One region of the Rhizobium sp. FG113 genome, then DNA from elsewhere that is predicted to be linked to it. Evidence: riboswitches for the same ligand, from Rfam matches in the RefSeq annotation. Region 1 holds a riboswitch; the other holds the start of a gene.
What was found. Region 1 has a riboswitch for S-adenosylmethionine ahead of ACODTZ_RS09765 (O-succinylhomoserine sulfhydrylase). Riboswitches for the same ligand answer to the same signal wherever they lie in the genome.
Positions count from the first base shown of each region.

Region 2: linked by a shared signal. The riboswitch ahead of metA (homoserine O-acetyltransferase MetA) and the one ahead of ACODTZ_RS09765 (O-succinylhomoserine sulfhydrylase) in region 1 are both predicted to bind S-adenosylmethionine.

Region 1 is NZ_JBMDKV010000002.1:526,827-534,816, forward strand. Features, by position in the region: gene ACODTZ_RS09745 (aspartate aminotransferase family protein) at 100-1,296, shown strand; gene argF (ornithine carbamoyltransferase) at 1,344-2,261, shown strand; gene ACODTZ_RS09755 (Hsp33 family molecular chaperone) at 2,354-3,349, shown strand; gene apaG (Co2+/Mg2+ efflux protein ApaG) at 3,368-3,760, opposite strand; gene ACODTZ_RS09765 (O-succinylhomoserine sulfhydrylase) at 3,968-5,152, opposite strand; SAM riboswitch at 5,197-5,275, opposite strand; gene ACODTZ_RS09770 (2'-deoxycytidine 5'-triphosphate deaminase) at 5,349-6,443, shown strand; tRNA gene ACODTZ_RS09775 (tRNA-Gly) at 6,513-6,586, shown strand; gene ACODTZ_RS09780 (hypothetical protein) at 6,675-7,990, opposite strand, start outside.
Region 2 is NZ_JBMDKV010000008.1:45,809-53,798, reverse strand. Features, by position in the region: gene ACODTZ_RS19115 (SIS domain-containing protein) at 1-47, opposite strand, end outside; gene ACODTZ_RS19110 (GntR family transcriptional regulator) at 44-817, opposite strand; gene ACODTZ_RS19105 (aldose epimerase family protein) at 931-1,953, opposite strand; gene metA (homoserine O-acetyltransferase MetA) at 2,091-3,014, opposite strand; SAM riboswitch at 3,049-3,126, opposite strand; gene ACODTZ_RS19095 (ABC transporter ATP-binding protein/permease) at 3,278-5,107, shown strand; gene ACODTZ_RS19090 (DUF5666 domain-containing protein) at 5,123-5,746, opposite strand; gene ACODTZ_RS19085 (ester cyclase) at 5,894-6,289, shown strand; gene ACODTZ_RS19080 (ABC-F family ATP-binding cassette domain-containing protein) at 6,297-7,990, opposite strand, start outside.

The DNA.
Region 1 (7,990 bases):
GTGCCCCTCGCCGCCGAAAGGCGGCATTTTTCATTTCCGGGCACCCGCTTTTTAGCCGGAGTCCGGGCGATTATTGAGCGAATGACAGGAGATCGCGCCATGGCTGAAGCCGCGCCGCTTTATGATACCTACTCTCGTGCCCCGCTGCGGTTCGAGCGAGGAGAGGGCGTGTGGCTGATCACCGAAACTGGCGAGCGATATCTCGATTTCGGCGCGGGCGTTGCCGTGACCTCCGTCGGCCATAGCAATCCGCATGTCGTCGGAGCACTGAAGGATCAGGCCGATAAGGTTTGGCACCTTTCCAACATTTACGAGATCCCCGGTCAGGAGCGCCTCGCCAAGCGGCTTACGGATGCAACCTTCGCGGATAAGGTGTTCTTCACCAACTCCGGCGCCGAGGCGCTGGAATGCGCGATCAAGACCGCGCGCCGCTACCAGTATTCGAAGGGCCATCCCGAGCGCTTCCACATCATCACCTTCGAAGGTGCCTTCCACGGCCGCACGCTGGCGACGATCGCTGCCGGCGGCCAGGAGAAGTATCTCGAAGGCTTCGGCCCCAAGGCACCCGGTTTCGACCAGGTTCCCTTCGGTGATATCGAGGCCGTTCGCGCTGCGATCACCGATGCCACGGCCGGCATCCTGATCGAGCCGGTACAGGGTGAGGGCGGTATCCGCCCTGCGACCGTGGAGTTCATGAAGGCGCTGCGCCAGCTCTGCGATGAAAACGGCCTGCTTCTGATCCTGGACGAGGTTCAGACCGGCGTCGGCCGTACAGGCAAGCTCTTTGCTTATGAGCGGTTGGGCGTAACGCCGGACATTCTGGCCGCCGCCAAGGGCATCGGCGGTGGTTTCCCGCTCGGCGCCTGCCTTGCAACGGCTGAAGCAGCCTCCGGCATGAAGGCCGGCACCCATGGCTCGACCTATGGCGGCAACCCGCTTGCCATGGCTGTCGGCAATGCCGTGCTCGATGTGATCCTTGAGGAAGGCTTCCTGCAGCACGTCAGCGACGTGGCACTCGTCTTCCGCCAGGGGCTCGCATCGCTGAAGGACCGCTTCCCCGATGTGATCGAGGATGTCAGGGGCGAAGGCCTGATGCTTGGCGTCAAGGCGGCTGTTCCGTCGGCTGAGCTCCTGCAGGCCATCCGCGCTGCCAACCTGCTGGCCATTCCGGCCGGCGACAATGTCATCCGTTTGCTTCCTCCGCTCGTCGTCACCGCCGACGAAGCCCGCGAAGGCCTCGCACGCCTGGAGCGTGCCGCCGAGAGCGTGCGCGCCAAGGCAAAGAAGACGGCTTGAATGGATGGATGCCCGGCCGGATGGCGGGCGCAACAGGTTAAAGACAGATGGCTTCCCCAAAACACTTTCTCGATCTTTCCGCGGTAACCTCCTCCGACCTCAGGGTCATCATGGATGACGCCAAGACCCGCAAGCAGGCCTTCAAGGCCGGCCAGGGCGACAAGCCGCTGGCAGGCAAGATGCTGGCGATGATCTTCGAAAAGCCCTCGACGCGTACCCGCGTCTCCTTTGACGTCGGCATGCGCCAGCTCGGTGGCGAGACGCTGTTCCTTTCAGGCACCGAAATGCAGCTCGGCCGCGCCGAAACGATTGGCGATACCGCGAAGGTCCTGTCGCGCTATGTCGACGCAATCATGATCCGCACCACCGACCATGCGCGCATGCTGGAGCTCGCCGAACACGCGACGGTTCCCGTCATCAACGCTTTGACGGATGACACCCATCCCTGCCAGATCATGGCCGATATCATGACCTTCGAAGAGCATCGCGGCCCCATCAAGGGCAAGACGATTGCCTGGATGGGCGATGGCAACAACGTGCTGCATTCGCTGGTCGAAGGCGCTGCCCGTTTCGGCTATCGCATGAACATGGCGGTACCCCTTGGTTCCGAGCCGAAGGATCACTATCTGAACTGGGCCCGCAATGAGGGCGCCGAGATCATGCTGAGCCATGATGCAGACCGTGCGGTCGCCGGCGCCGATTGCGTGGTGACCGATACCTGGGTCTCCATGAATCAGGAACATCGGGCCCGGGGTCACAACGTCTTCCAGCCTTATCAGGTCAATTCGGCTTTGATGGCACAGGCCGACAAGGATGCATTGTTCATGCATTGCCTGCCGGCCCATCGTGGTGAGGAAGTTACCGACGAAGTGATCGACGGCCCGCAATCCGTGGTCTTCGATGAAGCGGAAAACCGTCTTCATGCGCAGAAGTCGATTCTTGCTTGGTGCCTGGGCGCGATCTGAACCATACTGGAGGCCACATCGGGCCGGACAGGCCCGTGGCCGCGCTGGCGGATGGACGGGCTCGTCCGCTGCCCTCAGACTAGGAGAAGACCATGGCAGAAGCTGCAGCCACCCTCGGCGAATTCGATTTCGCCGGCGATGATCATGTCGTTCCGTTTCAGGTGGAAGGCCTGGATGTGCGCGGTCGCGCTGTCCAGCTCGGCCCGATGCTGGATGCGATCCTCGATCGCCACAACTATCCCGCACCCGTCGCCCGCCTGCTGGCCGAAGTCATCGCGCTGACGGTGCTGCTTGGCACGTCGCTGAAGTTCGAAGGCAAGTTCACCGTCCAGACCAAGAGCGACGGCCCGGTCGATCTGCTTGTCGCCGATTTCTCGACGCCCGAGAACGTGCGCGCCTATGCCCGCTTCGACCAGACGCTTCTGGACGAGGCAGTTGCCGCCGGGCGCGCCGAGCCCGAGCACCTGCTCGGCAAGGGCATGCTGGCGTTCACCATCGACCAGGGCAAGTTCAGCCAGCCTTACCAGGGCATCGTCGCGCTCGACGGCGCCACGCTGGAGGATATAGCCGGCACCTACTTCCGCCAGTCGGAGCAGATCCCGACGCGCGTGCGCCTCGCCGCCGCCGAACTGTTCGATCGCGACGAAGCGGGCAAGCCGCGTCATCGCTGGCGGGCAGGGGGCCTCGTTGCCCAGTTCCTGCCGGAAGCGCCCGAGCGCATGCGTCAGGCTGACCTGCACGGCGGCGATGGCGATGAAGGTACCGTCCAGCATGCGGAAGACGATGCCTGGGCCGAAGCGCGTTCGCTGGTGGAAACCATTGACGCCGACGAGCTGACCGATCCGCAGGTCGGCGTCGAGCGCCTGCTGTTCCGGCTGTTCCACGAGCGCGGTGTGCGCGTTTACGAGCCGCGCGAAGTGTTCGACCGCTGCTCCTGCTCGCGCGAGAAGATCAAGGGCGTGCTGAAGGGCTTCTCCGCCGAGGAAATCGAGGCGAGCCAGGAAGAGGGCAAGATCGCGGTCACCTGCGAGTTCTGCTCGACGACCTATCGTTTCGAGGCCGAAGAGCTCGCGCAGGCGGCTGAGTAACCTGCGACGAAACGAAGGTTAGTTCAGCACTCTGAGCAGGCCGGGTGAATCAAGAGAGAAGGCGGGGATTTCCACCTGGAAGACCTCGCCTTTATCGGTTTCCATCTGGTAGTGGCCGAACATCAGGCCCGATGGCGTATCGAGAGGGCAGCCCGATGAATACTCGTAGGTATCACCAGGGCTGAGCGTCGGCTGTTCGCCGACAACGCCGGCGCCGCTCACTTCATCGACGACGCCGTTCTGGTCGGTGATGTTCCAGTAGCGGTTGACGAGACGTACCGTGAGGTCGGAATTATTGCTGATGACGATGCGGTAGCCCCACACATAGCGGTCGTCGTCCGGGTCGGATTGCTCCTCCAGGTAAAAGGGCTCGACCACCACTTCAATATCTCGTGTCAGGGCGCGGTACATGCCTACACCATAATAAGAATACCTTACTGGTATCTTATAAGAGGTGCGGCAGGTCAATAAACCAGGCCGGAATCCGCAATCAATTGGCTGTAAGCGCGAAAAATTCGCGCGTTAAGACTAATGCTACTCCCGCTCAGCGCGAGTAAATTGCAAAAATGCGCGCTTAAATGCCGGCCGGATCACATCGACCCGGCCGGCTATTCTTGATCAGGCCTTGATCTTGGAGAGCGCCTGCGCGAAATCCTCGATCAGGTCGTCGGTATCCTCGATACCAGCAGACAGGCGCACGGTGCCCGGAGAGATGCCGAGTTCGGCGCGGGCCTCGTCCGTCAGGTTCTTGTGCGTGGTCGTCGCCGGATGCGTGATCAGGCTCTTGGCGTCGCCGAGATTGTTGGAGATCTTGACGATCTCAAGCGCGTTCTGCAGCGCGAACGCCGCTTCCTTGCCACCCTTGAGTTCGATCGCCACCAGCGTCGAGCCGCCCTTCATCTGTTTGGCGACGATATCGGCCTGCGGATGGTCCTTGCGGCCTGGATAGATCACCTTCGCGACCTGCTTCTGCTCGGCCAGGAAGTCGGCGATCTTGCCGGCGTTCTCGGTCTGCTGCTTGACGCGCAGCGGCAGCGTCTCGAGACCCTTGAGCAGCGTCCAGGCCGTGAACGGCGACATGGCCGGGCCGGTGTGGCGATAATAGTCCTGCAGATGCTCGTTCACCCACTCCGTATCCGAGAGGATCACGCCACCGAGGCTGCGGCCCTGGCCGTCGATATGCTTGGTCGCGGAATAGACGACGATATGGGCGCCGAGTTCCAGCGGCTTCTGGAAGATCGGCGTCGCGAAGACGTTGTCGACCACGACCTTGGCGCCGACCTGGTTGGCGAGCTTGGCAACGCCTGCGATATCGACCACTTCGAGCGTCGGGTTGGTCGGGCTTTCCAGGAAGAACACCTTGGTGTTCGGGCGGATCGCCTTTTCCCAGTTCTCCAGATGGCGGCCGTCGACCAGCGTGCATTCGATGCCGTATTTCGGCGCCAGCGTCTCGACCACCCAACGGCAGGAACCGAAGAGCGCGCGGGCGGCCACGATATGATCGCCGGCCTTCACCTGGCAGAGGATGGCGGCGGCAACGGCTGCCATGCCCGATGCGGTGGCGCGGGCTTCTTCGGCACCTTCCATCGCGCACATGCGCTTTTCGAACATGTCGTTGGTCGGGCTGCCGTAGCGGGCGTAGATATAACCCTCGGTCTCGCCCTTGAAGCGCGCCTCTGCGGCTTCCGCGCTATCGTAGACAAACCCTTGCGTGAGATAGATCGCCTCGGATGTCTCGCTATACTGCGAGCGCAGCGTTCCGCTGTGGACCAGTTGGGTTGCCGGGCGCCAAGTCTTGCTCATGCCATCACCACTTTCAAACACAAAAAAACCGGCCGCGAATGCAGACCGGTTTCAACCCGGTCTATTTAGCCACTTGTTTAACGTGGCTGCAAGCCGACCGGCCAAATCACCACGGGATAAAGCTGCAATACTGCTGTTGCGCGCTTGCGTCAATTCCTCGATTTTGGTTTTGTCTGCGGCAAATTATGGATGGGGCATGATGGCTCGCGAAACAGGAATATTGGCAGACCGCGCGATTGCCGCGTTGTTCGAGACGGGGCGCCTCGTCGCGGAGCGCGAGCTCGACAGCGACCAGATCCAGCCGGCGAGCCTTGATCTCCGCCTCGGCACCAAGGCCTTCCGCGTCCGCGCCAGCTTTATGCCGGGTCCGAACAGCCTCGTCTCCGACAAGCTCGACCGTTTGAAGCTGCATGTCGTCGATCTCTCGGAAGGCGCGGTGCTCGAAACCGGCTGCGTCTACATCGTCCCCCTGATGGAGCGCCTCGATCTTCCGGCCGACATGTCGGCCTCGGCCAATCCGAAAAGCTCGACCGGCCGCCTCGATATCTTCACCCGCGTCATCACCGATTACGCGCAGGAATTCGACAAGATCCCGGCAGGCTATTCCGGCCCGCTCTATCTCGAAATCTCTCCGCGCACCTTCCCGATCGTCGTGCGTCGCGGCTCACGCCTGTCGCAGATCCGCTTCCGCATCGGCCAGTCGCTGCTCGGCGAACCGGAGCTTCTGGCGCTGCACGATGCCGAAACGCTGGTCGCAAGCACAAAGCCGAACGTCTCCGGCGGCGGCATTGCACTGTCGATCGATCTCGCCGGCGACAAGGACGGCCTGATCGGCTATCGCGGCAAGCACCACACGGCTGTCGTCGACGTCGACAAGAAGGCCCAGCACGACATCTTCGATTTCTGGGAGCCGATCTACAGCCGCGGTCGCAACGAACTGATCCTCGATCCGGACGAGTTCTACATCCTCGTCTCGCGCGAAGCCGTCCACGTGCCCCCGCACTACGCCGCCGAGATGACGCCTTTCGATCCGCTGGTCGGCGAATTCCGCGTCCACTACGCCGGCTTCTTCGACCCAGGCTTCGGCCACGCCCCCGCCGGCGGCCGCGGCAGCCGCGCCGTCCTCGAAGTCCGCAGCCACGAGGTCCCCTTCATCCTCGAAGACGGCCAGATCGTCGGCCGCCTGGTCTACGAGCACATGCAGGAACACCCCGAAAGCCTCTACGGCACCGGCCTCGGCTCCAATTACCAGGCACAGGGCCTCAAGCTCTCCAAGCACTTCCGGATCTGAGCAGCCTCACCCGGAAGTCGCCAACCCCGCTTGACACCGACCGCCATCTGTTGGAAATCTGCGCGTAACGCGGGTGTAGCTCAATGGTAGAGCAGCAGCTTCCCAAGCTGAATACGAGGGTTCGATTCCCTTCACCCGCTCCAGCGAACCCAAGCGGACATTGCCCAATATTTCAAGCCTACCAATTCCCGGCTATCGTGATCCGGGGGTGTAGAACAATGGTACGTTTACTTATCGCGCAATGCTGCCCACCGGCTCCAGGTCCGCCCCTGCCTTGATCACCCCGCGCTCAAGCATTGTCACTAAATCTGGCGGAAGACCTACGGCATCAACGGTCTTTTTGAAGGCGGCCGCGTCGATGCCTCCATCCGTCACGCTACCTGGCGCTTGCTCTGAGCCAAGCTCCCCGAGCGCGGCAGCGCGGATAACACTCGTCAGCGAACTGCGGCCGGTCACCCGCTCGGTCCAAAGGAGAGCCTCTGAATAGCGGGCGTCACGGAAGGCGTCCAGTGCGAGGACGACCATGGCACATCGGGGAACGATGTCGGTTTCGGCGCTTGCCTCCTTCGCCATTGCCAGTCCGGCAGACGTATATCCTGCTGAGTAAAGCAAGCCACCCAAGGCCGCTACAGAGTCCGGATTGTTCGGATTCAACGCGACGGCTTTGTTGCCTGCCTCGATCGCAGCTTCCAAGCTTCCACCTGCTGCTTGAGCCGCCATCAAAGCAAGCTGCGCCCGGTCGGAAAATGGGGCTCTGGCAACGGCGTCCTGCGCAAGCCGAAGCGCACGATCGACGACATCAGACGGCGTCGCTCTTCCAGCGGGTGCAAGCAGAATACGGGCGAGAATTGCATTGGCGTCGGAATCGTGTGGCATGAGCCGCACCGTTCGTTCGAGGCAATTGGCTGCCGCCTCAAGGCTGCCCCGAACTTCGAGCGCGTACTCCGCGCGCACGACGCAGTCGTTACCGACGGAATCCTGAGCGGCATTCAATTTGATCGAGTTGATCACGCCTCGACTGGCGGCGATCCGCTTGGCAAGCGAAGCAACGATCTGCTGTCTCGCGACGGCCGCGCTCTTTCCTGCCGTTTCAACCCTTTCCAACCCGGACATCAGCAGGTTTCCGGAAGCGTTCTCGGTGACCTGCCACCAGACGCTTCGCTCGCCGAGATCCGAATAGTATTTGAGCTGAACCGAGTAACGCCGGTCGGCAGCGTTGGTCCTTACAGACGCATATGCCGGCTGCGCGACAATGATCGTCTGAAACTGTGTGAGTGCCGTCAGCAGGCCGTCACGTACCTGGCTTGCCTCTCCGGCTTGTTGTGGGTTCGCCACGTCGACGGTGACGTACACGACGGGTTTCGTGGAAATGACGGGTCTCTGCGCGTAGGAGTATATGCCCAGCGTGGCGATCGCTGCCAGAACCGACACCATTAACCCGGCAAACATCAATCTTCGCTTGGGCGGCGTGTTCTCCGGCTGGTATGGATTACGCCGGACGGCATGGCCGAGCGCTATCTCGTCGGCTTTTCTGTGATGAGGCGCGT
Region 2 (7,990 bases), on a different contig from region 1:
GGTGACTGGCCGGCTTCCTGCAACATCAGCGACTGGGTTTCACTCATAGCTCGTCTCCAATTCTCAATTCTGCAACAAAATCATATGCATCGCCACGATAGTGGGAGCGGGTGTATTCAACGACGCGCTGGTCTTCCAGGCGCGATACGCGTTCGATCAGAAGGGCCGGCGCACCAGCCGCAACGTCGAGCGCTGCCGCCGAGGTCGCGTCGAGCGTGACGGCGGAGAGTTTCTGTAGCGCGCGCACCGGGCGATGGCCGCTCGCCGTCAGCGCGTCGTAGAGCGAGCCTTCGCCGCCGGCGGTGTCATCGAGAAACTTCACGGGGACCACGGAGCGATCGATCGCCAGCGGCAGCCCGTCGGCGAGGCGCAGGCGATCGAGGCGCAACACGCGCTCGTCGACGCCGAGGCCGAGCAGGAAGGCCTCCTCCGGCGAGGGCTTGTTGATGGTGCGCGACAGGATTCTTGCCGCCGGCACGCGGCCACGCGAGCGCATGTCTTCGGAGAAGGATGAAAGTCGCCAGAGCGATTGCTCCATTCGCTCCACCTTGGCGGAGACGAAGGTGCCGCTGCCATGGCGTGATTCCAGCGTGCCCGCGTTTAGGAGATCGCGATAGGCGGTGCGCACCGTGACGCGACCGATCTTCAGGGCTTCCGCCAGATCGCGCTCGCTCGGCAGTGCTGCCCCAGGCTTCAGCAGGCCCTCATTGATCAGCCCGGTCAGTGTCTGCGCGAGACGGCGATAGAGGGGCCCGCTGCGCGCTGTGTCGCGCAGTCCGCGTGCCTCGATCTCGGCTATCAGACTGGTTCTATCCATGAGATTAAAATAGAACCTCTTTGGAACCAATTGCAAGCGCTAACTTGCATGAAAAAACCCTCGCAGAGCTCTGCGAGGGTTTGATGACATCAGAAGCGGTCGGCTTGCTGCCGTCAGCTCTTCGAGAAAATGTAGTCCGTTTCCTGGCGCAGCACTTCGCCGGGACGCAGAACCGCGTTGGGGAAGCCCTCGTGGTTGATGGCATCGGGCCAGATCTGCGTTTCCAGGCAGAAGCCGGCGAACGGGCCGTATTTGCGGCCGCCGATGCCGGGCACCGGCACATCGAGCTTGAAGGCGGCGTAGAACTGGACGCCGGGCTCGGTCGTTCGCACTTCCATCGAGACGCCGGAATAGAGGCTGCGCGCGAGCACCACGGAGCGCTTGGCAACACGTTCGGATGAGAGGCAGAAATTGTGGTCGTAGAGCGCCTGGGTGTCGCCCTCGAAGCGTTTCAGCGAGGCCATTTCGCGGAAGTCGAAGACAGTGCCTTGCACCGGGCGGATTTCGCCGGTCGGGATCTGGCGTTCGTCGGTCGGAAGATAGCTATCGGCCGCGATCATGATGTCGTGGCCAAGCGTGTCGTCGCGGCCGTCGAGATTGAAATAGGCGTGCTGGCAGACATTGGCGATGGTCGGCTGGTCGCTCGTCGTCTCGTAGACGACCGAGAGTTCACCATCGCCGTGCACGCGGTAGGTGACGAGGATGGTGCAATTGCCGGGATAGCCGCCGCGGCCATCGGCATCGACGATCTTCAGGACGACGCGGTCGCTGTCGTGCTCGACGATCGTCCAGTTGCGCAGCGCGATGTTCTCGAAGCCGCCATGCAGGTGGCTGACGCCGTTTTCGTTGAGGTCGAGCTGATAATTCTTGCCGTCGATCGTGAACTTGCCGCCGCCGATGCGGTTGGCGTTGCGGCCGGGCGTCGCGCCGAAATAGGCAGAATGCGCGGGATAGCTGTCGAAGTCATCGAAGCCGAGGGTGAGCGGCGCGTCATGGCCTTCGAGCCTGAGGTCCTGGATGACCGCGCCCCAGGTGATCACCTTGGCGGTCAAGCCGCCGCCCGAGATCTCGACGCGATGGACGGTTTCGCCCGTCTTCGTCGTTCCAAAAACGTCCCGCTTCAATCCATCCGCCATCCTGTTTCCTCCCCGGTTCGCGTCCGCAATTTCGCGAGGGAACCTGCTCTCAATTGAATGAAATCGCAACCGCCGCGATATAAAAAACAAACGCCGCCGGTCAGGTCCGGCGGCGTATCAGGCAAAGCGAAAAGGTCTCAGCCGTCCTCGCCAATATCTTCCAGATTGTAAGGTGTCGTCTGGTAGATTTCGTTGATCCAGTTGCCGAAAAGCAGGTGCGCGTGGCTGCGCCAGCGGTTCTGCGGCGGGATCGACGGGTCGTTATGCGGGAAATAGTTGTGCGGCATCTTGATCGGAACGCCGGCATTCACGTCGCGGAAATACTCGTCACCGAGCGACGTCGAATCATATTCGACGTGATTGAAGATATAGAGCCGGTTGCCCTTCTTCTCGTGAACGAGGCAGACGCCCATCTCGCTCGATTCCATCAGGATTTCCAGCGTGTCGGATTTTTCGATATCGGCGCGTCGCACTTCCGTCCAGCGCGAGACCGGAACCTCGAAATTGTCGGAGAAACCGTTCAGGTAGACCGACGACGGCTTGAGGTTCTTGTGGCGATAGACGCCGAAGGCCTTTTCCGTCAGCGCGTGCTTGGGAATGTCGTGAAAATGGTAGATCGCGGCCATCGCACCCCAGCAGACATTCATCGCGGAGTGCACGTTGGTGCGCGTCCAGTCGAAAATCTGCTGCATTTCATCCCAATAAGTAACGTCTTCGTATGGAAGCGTTTCGATCGGCGCGCCTGTGATGATGAAGCCGTCGAACTTCCGGTGTTTGATCTCCTCCCAGGTCTGGTAGAAGGAGAAGAGATGATCTTCCGAGGTGTTCTTCGCCTTGTGGTTCCCGACGCGAACAAGCGACAGCTCGACCTGCAGCGGCGAGGCGCCGATAAGGCGCGCCATCTGAATCTCGGTCTTGATCTTGTTCGGCATGAGGTTCAGAAGCCCGATCTGCAGGGGGCGAATGTCCTGACGGATCGCGGCCGTCTCGGTCATCACGCGCACACCTTCCTGAACCAGGGTTTCAAAGGCGGGCAGGGTATCGGGGATCTTGATCGGCATGGCGGTCACTCGATGAAAAAACGAAAATATCGCTATCGGTCCGCACGCGGCCCTTTAGCAACTTCTTTAACGTGGCTGCAAGCCGGCCGGCCAAATCACCACGGAGCGCTCTAAATAGACCCAGTCAGGCCGCGAATCAATGACCGATACGCGGCGTCGCCTATTTGCCGAGGTAACTCGCGCATTACCTGATGCTAGAAACTGTTGCTGGACAGGCTGACTCACGGTGCTATTCAGGTGCTACATACGCGTAAGGAAGCATGATGGCAGAGGACGTCAAAAGCAGACCGAGCATCCAGGGGCAGGACCGGGTAGGGTATGATCTCAGCCTGATCTTCCGCCTCAAGGTGATGTTTTCGGCATTCTGGCATTCCAGGGTGCGCGCGCCGGTGCTCATTCTCTCGACGGCGTTGATCGGGATCATTCTCGCGACAGCCTATGCCACCGTCATCCTCAACCAGTGGAACGCGCCTTTCTACGACGCCATCTCGCGGCGCGACCTGCCGGGGTTCTTCCACCAGCTGAAGATCTTCGCGCTGATCGCCGGCATGCTGTTGCTTCTCAACGTGGTGCAAGCCTGGCTGAACCAGATGACGGCGCTTTACATGCGCGAGGGGCTGACGCGGGATCTCGTCGACCAGTGGCTGCAGCGCAAGCGGGCGCTCCGCCTCGCCTCCAGCGGGCTGATCGGCGTCAATCCGGATCAGCGCCTGCATGAGGATGCGCGCAATCTGGCGGAAAGCACCACGGGTCTCGTCATCGGCCTGGTGCAATCGACGATCCTGCTGGTGAGCTTCATCGGCGTTCTCTGGGAGTTGTCGAGCGGCTTCGTTTTTCGCTTCGGCGAGTACGCCTTTTCCATTCCGGGCTACATGGTGTGGGCGGCGATCTTCTATGCCGCTTCAGCCTCGGTGCTCAGCCAGCTCGTCGGACGCAAGCTCGTCAAGCTCAATGCGGACCGTTTCTCCAAGGAAGCTGAGCTGCGCTTCGCGCTGATGCATGCCAACGAGAACATTCCGGCGATCACGGCTGCGCGCGGGGAGGAGAATGAGCGGGGGCGGATCAACACCGATATCAGCGCCGTTCTCGCCGTCATCAAGAAGCTGGCGATGGCCAACGTCAACCTGACCTGGGTGTCGGCCGGCTACGGCTGGCTCGTCGTCGTCATTCCGATCATCGTGGCCGCACCCGCCTATTTCTCCGGCGGCCTTACCTTCGGCCAGCTGATGATGTCGGTCGGCGCCTTCAACCAGGTCAACACGGCGCTGCGCTGGTACGTTTCGAACTTCGGCCCGATCGCCGAATGGCGCGCAACCTTGATGCGCGTTACCGACTTCCGCCAGGCTCTGACCACGATGGGCGACGACGTCGATCTCAAGGAAACGATCGCCTATGAGCGCAGCGCGCCAGGCACGTTGACGCTTGAGAATGTGACCATCGCTACCAAGATGGACGAGGAGATCGACCAGTGCGGCGGCTTCCGCCTGCATGAGGGCAGCGTCACCATCAAGGCCGGCGAGAAGGTGATGATCAACGGCGACCATAACGTCAATCGCAAGCTCCTCTTCCTGGCGATGTCGGAGCTGTGGCCCTGCGGTAGCGGCAAGATCGGCCTGCCGCCCACCGACGATATGCTGTTCGTGCCGCAATCGGCCTATATTCCCGGTGGTACTCTGCGCGAAGCGCTGGCGTTTCCTGCGGCCGCCGACACATACAAGAACGACGATGTGGTCGCGGCGCTCGAAAAGGCGGGGCTGCACAATCTCGTTGCCCGACTGGATACGCGCGCGCGCTGGGACAAGCTGCTCGATGCCGATGAACAGCGGGCTATCGGCTTCGCGCGGCTGTTGCTGGTCCGGCCGCAATGGATGGTTTTCGACGAAGTGCTGGAGGGCATGGAGCCCGAATGGCAGTCGACGATGATGAAGGTGCTCGAGGCGATGCCGGATGCGACGATGATCTATATCGGCCGCTCCGACGCCTATATCGAGGCCTTCCATCCGCGCGTGCTGCATCTCGAAGCGCTTGCCGCCAAGCCCGACGAAAACAAGGTAGCGGACAAGGCGCCGAACACCCCGGCGCCGGCACTCTGATCGCTTCGATCGGGCTTACATCGGCGGAACGACGCCGTTTGTGCCGACCGTGACCTGTGCCGCGGAGACAGTTCCGTCCGCTGCCTTCTCGCCCATGACGATGACATGCGCGCCTGGCGTCAGGTCCGACTTCTGCGCGGCCGTGAAGGTCACGATCGGTGTGTCGTCCGATATCGAGATGGTCTTTTCCTTGCCTTGATAGGTCAGCGTCACGGTGTGGCCATCGACGGATTTGACCGCCTTGGCGACGGTCGCGTTGGTCATGCTGCTGTTGGGTTTCAAATCCCAGGGGCGGCTGCCTTCGCCGGTGCCTTTCATGGCCGCCGGAAAGATCAGCACTTCCAGCGCGCCATCGCCGCCGTCCTGCTTGGGCAGCGAGGCGATGCCGACGAAATCGCCGGGCTTGATGTCCTCGACCGACGCCTTCTTGATGCCGCCAACCTTCCATTCCGGCTTCAGCGCAATGGTCTGGTCGGCGCCCTCGCGGGTCTTGACGACGAGCGTGTCGCCGGAAAGGCTGGCAATATCGCCACGCACGCGCACGCGCTGCGCATCAGCCGCCGATGTGATCTGCGACGTGCTCAGAAGAATGCCGACGGCAAGCGCCGCGACATGGCTGGTAATCAGATAGCGAGACATGGGTTTTCTCCTCTTGGCTCCGGGGGCGGGAGCCTTCGGGAGCTTAGGCACGAGGTCTTAGCGCTGGCCAATCAATGAAATGTGAGGGTTTCCGGCTCGGAGACGGGAGCTATCTGGCAGGGTATACCAATGGGTGGGAGAACTTGAATGCCGGAGACGAGACTTGCGGACATATATCGCGCCTATATCCATTGCCTGAATTCCGAGGATTGGGAAAACCTCGGCACCTATGTCGGGCAGGATGTGCGCTATAACGGCCAGATGGTTGGCCTCGATGGCTATCGGCAGGCGCGTGAGGCCGAGTTTCGCGGGATACCCGACCTCTATTTCGACGTCCAGATCCTGATCGCCGATGACACCACGGTGGCCAGCCGGCTGAATTTCGACATCAGCCCGCAAGGCACATTTCTCGGCTTGCCTGTCAACGGCAGGCGAATCTCGTTTTCCGAGAACGTGTTCTACGAATTTACCGAGGGCCAGATCGCGAAGGTGTGGTCGATCGTCGACAAGGCGGCGATCGAGGCTCAGCTTTCGGCGGTGTAGAGGGCGATCAGCCCTCCAGCTCTTCCCGGAGCATTTCGAGCTCCAGCCATTCCTCTTCCATCTTCACCAGGCTGTCGCGGAATTTCTCCATCTCGGCGGCCAGGCGGTTGAAGGTCGTGGGGTCCTTGGAGAAGAGGTTGGGGTCGGCCATCTTTTCCTCGCGCTTGGCGATCTCGGCTTCCGCCTTGGCCATCTCCTTGGGCAGGTTCTCGAGCGCGAATTTCTGCTTGAAGGAAAGCTTTCCCTTGCCCTTTGGCGCTTCGGCGGCGGGCGCCGCGTCCAGCGCTTTCGCCTTCTCGGCTTTCTCCGCCTTCTTGCGCTCGTCGGCGGCACCCTTGCGCTGCGCCAGCATGTCGGAATAGCCGCCGGCATATTCGATCCAGCGGCCATCGGGTGCATCGGGAACGGCCGGCGCGATGGTCGAGGTCACGGTGCGGTCGAGGAAGTCACGGTCGTGGCTGACGAGGATGACGGTGCCCGGGAAGCCTGCGACGACCTCCTGCAGCAGGTCCAGCGTCTCGATGTCGAGGTCGTTGGTCGGCTCGTCGAGGATCAGCAAGTTGGACGGCCGCGCCAGCATGCGGGCGAGCATCAGGCGGGCGCGCTCGCCGCCAGAGAGGTTCTTGATCGGCGTGCGGGCCTGCTCTGGCTGGAACAGGAATTCTTTCATGTAGCCGGTGACGTGGCGCTGCTCGCCGTTGACAAGCAGGTTCTCACCGCGCCCGTCGGTGAGATAATGCGCCAGCGTGTCCTCGGGGTTCAGATCCTCGCGCTTCTGGTCGAGCGTGGCGATCTCCAGATTGGTGCCGAGCTTGATGATGCCGGTGTCGGGCGGCAGCTGGCCGGTCAGCATCTTCAGGAGCGTGGTCTTGCCGGCGCCGTTCGGGCCGACGAGGCCGATGCAATCGCCGCGATGAACGCGGATCGAAAACGGCGTGACGATCGGGCGCTCGCCATAGGTCTTGGTGATCTTGTCGGCTTCGATGACGAGCTTGCCGGATTCCTGCGCATCGGAGACGGTCGCCTGCACGGTGCCCTGCGGCCCTTTGTGGCCGCGATAGCTGGCGCGCATCGTCTGCAGCTCGCCGAGGCGGCGCATGTTGCGCTTGCGGCGCGCGGTGACGCCGTAGCGCAGCCAGTGCTCCTCGCGCTCGATCGCCTTGCCGAGCTTGTGCTGCTCCATCTCCTCGGCTTCCAGAACCTGGTCGCGCCAGGCCTCGAAATGGGCGAAGCCGCGGTCGAGGCGGCGCGAGGTGCCGCGGTCGAGCCAGACGGTGGCGGTCGAGACCTTTTCGAGGAAGCGCCTGTCGTGCGAGATCAGGACCAGCGCGCTGCGGGTCTTCTGCAGCTCGCCTTCCAGCCATTCTATGGTGGGCAGGTCGAGATGGTTGGTCGGCTCGTCGAGAAGCAGGATATCGGGCTCTGGCGCGAGAACGCGGGCAAGTGCCGCGCGGCGCGCTTCGCCGCCCGAGAGGTTCTTCGGATCTTCCTCGCCGGTGAGGCCGAGATGCGACAGAAGATAGGTCACACGGTAGGGGTCGTCGCCCGGTCCAAGCCCAGCTTCCGCGTAGGCCTGCACGGTGCTGTAGCCGGCGAAATCGGGCGCCTGTTCGAGATAGCGCACGGTCGACGACGGGTGGCGGAACACCTCGCCGGACTGCGCCTCGACCATTCCGGCGGCGATCTTCAGCAACGTCGATT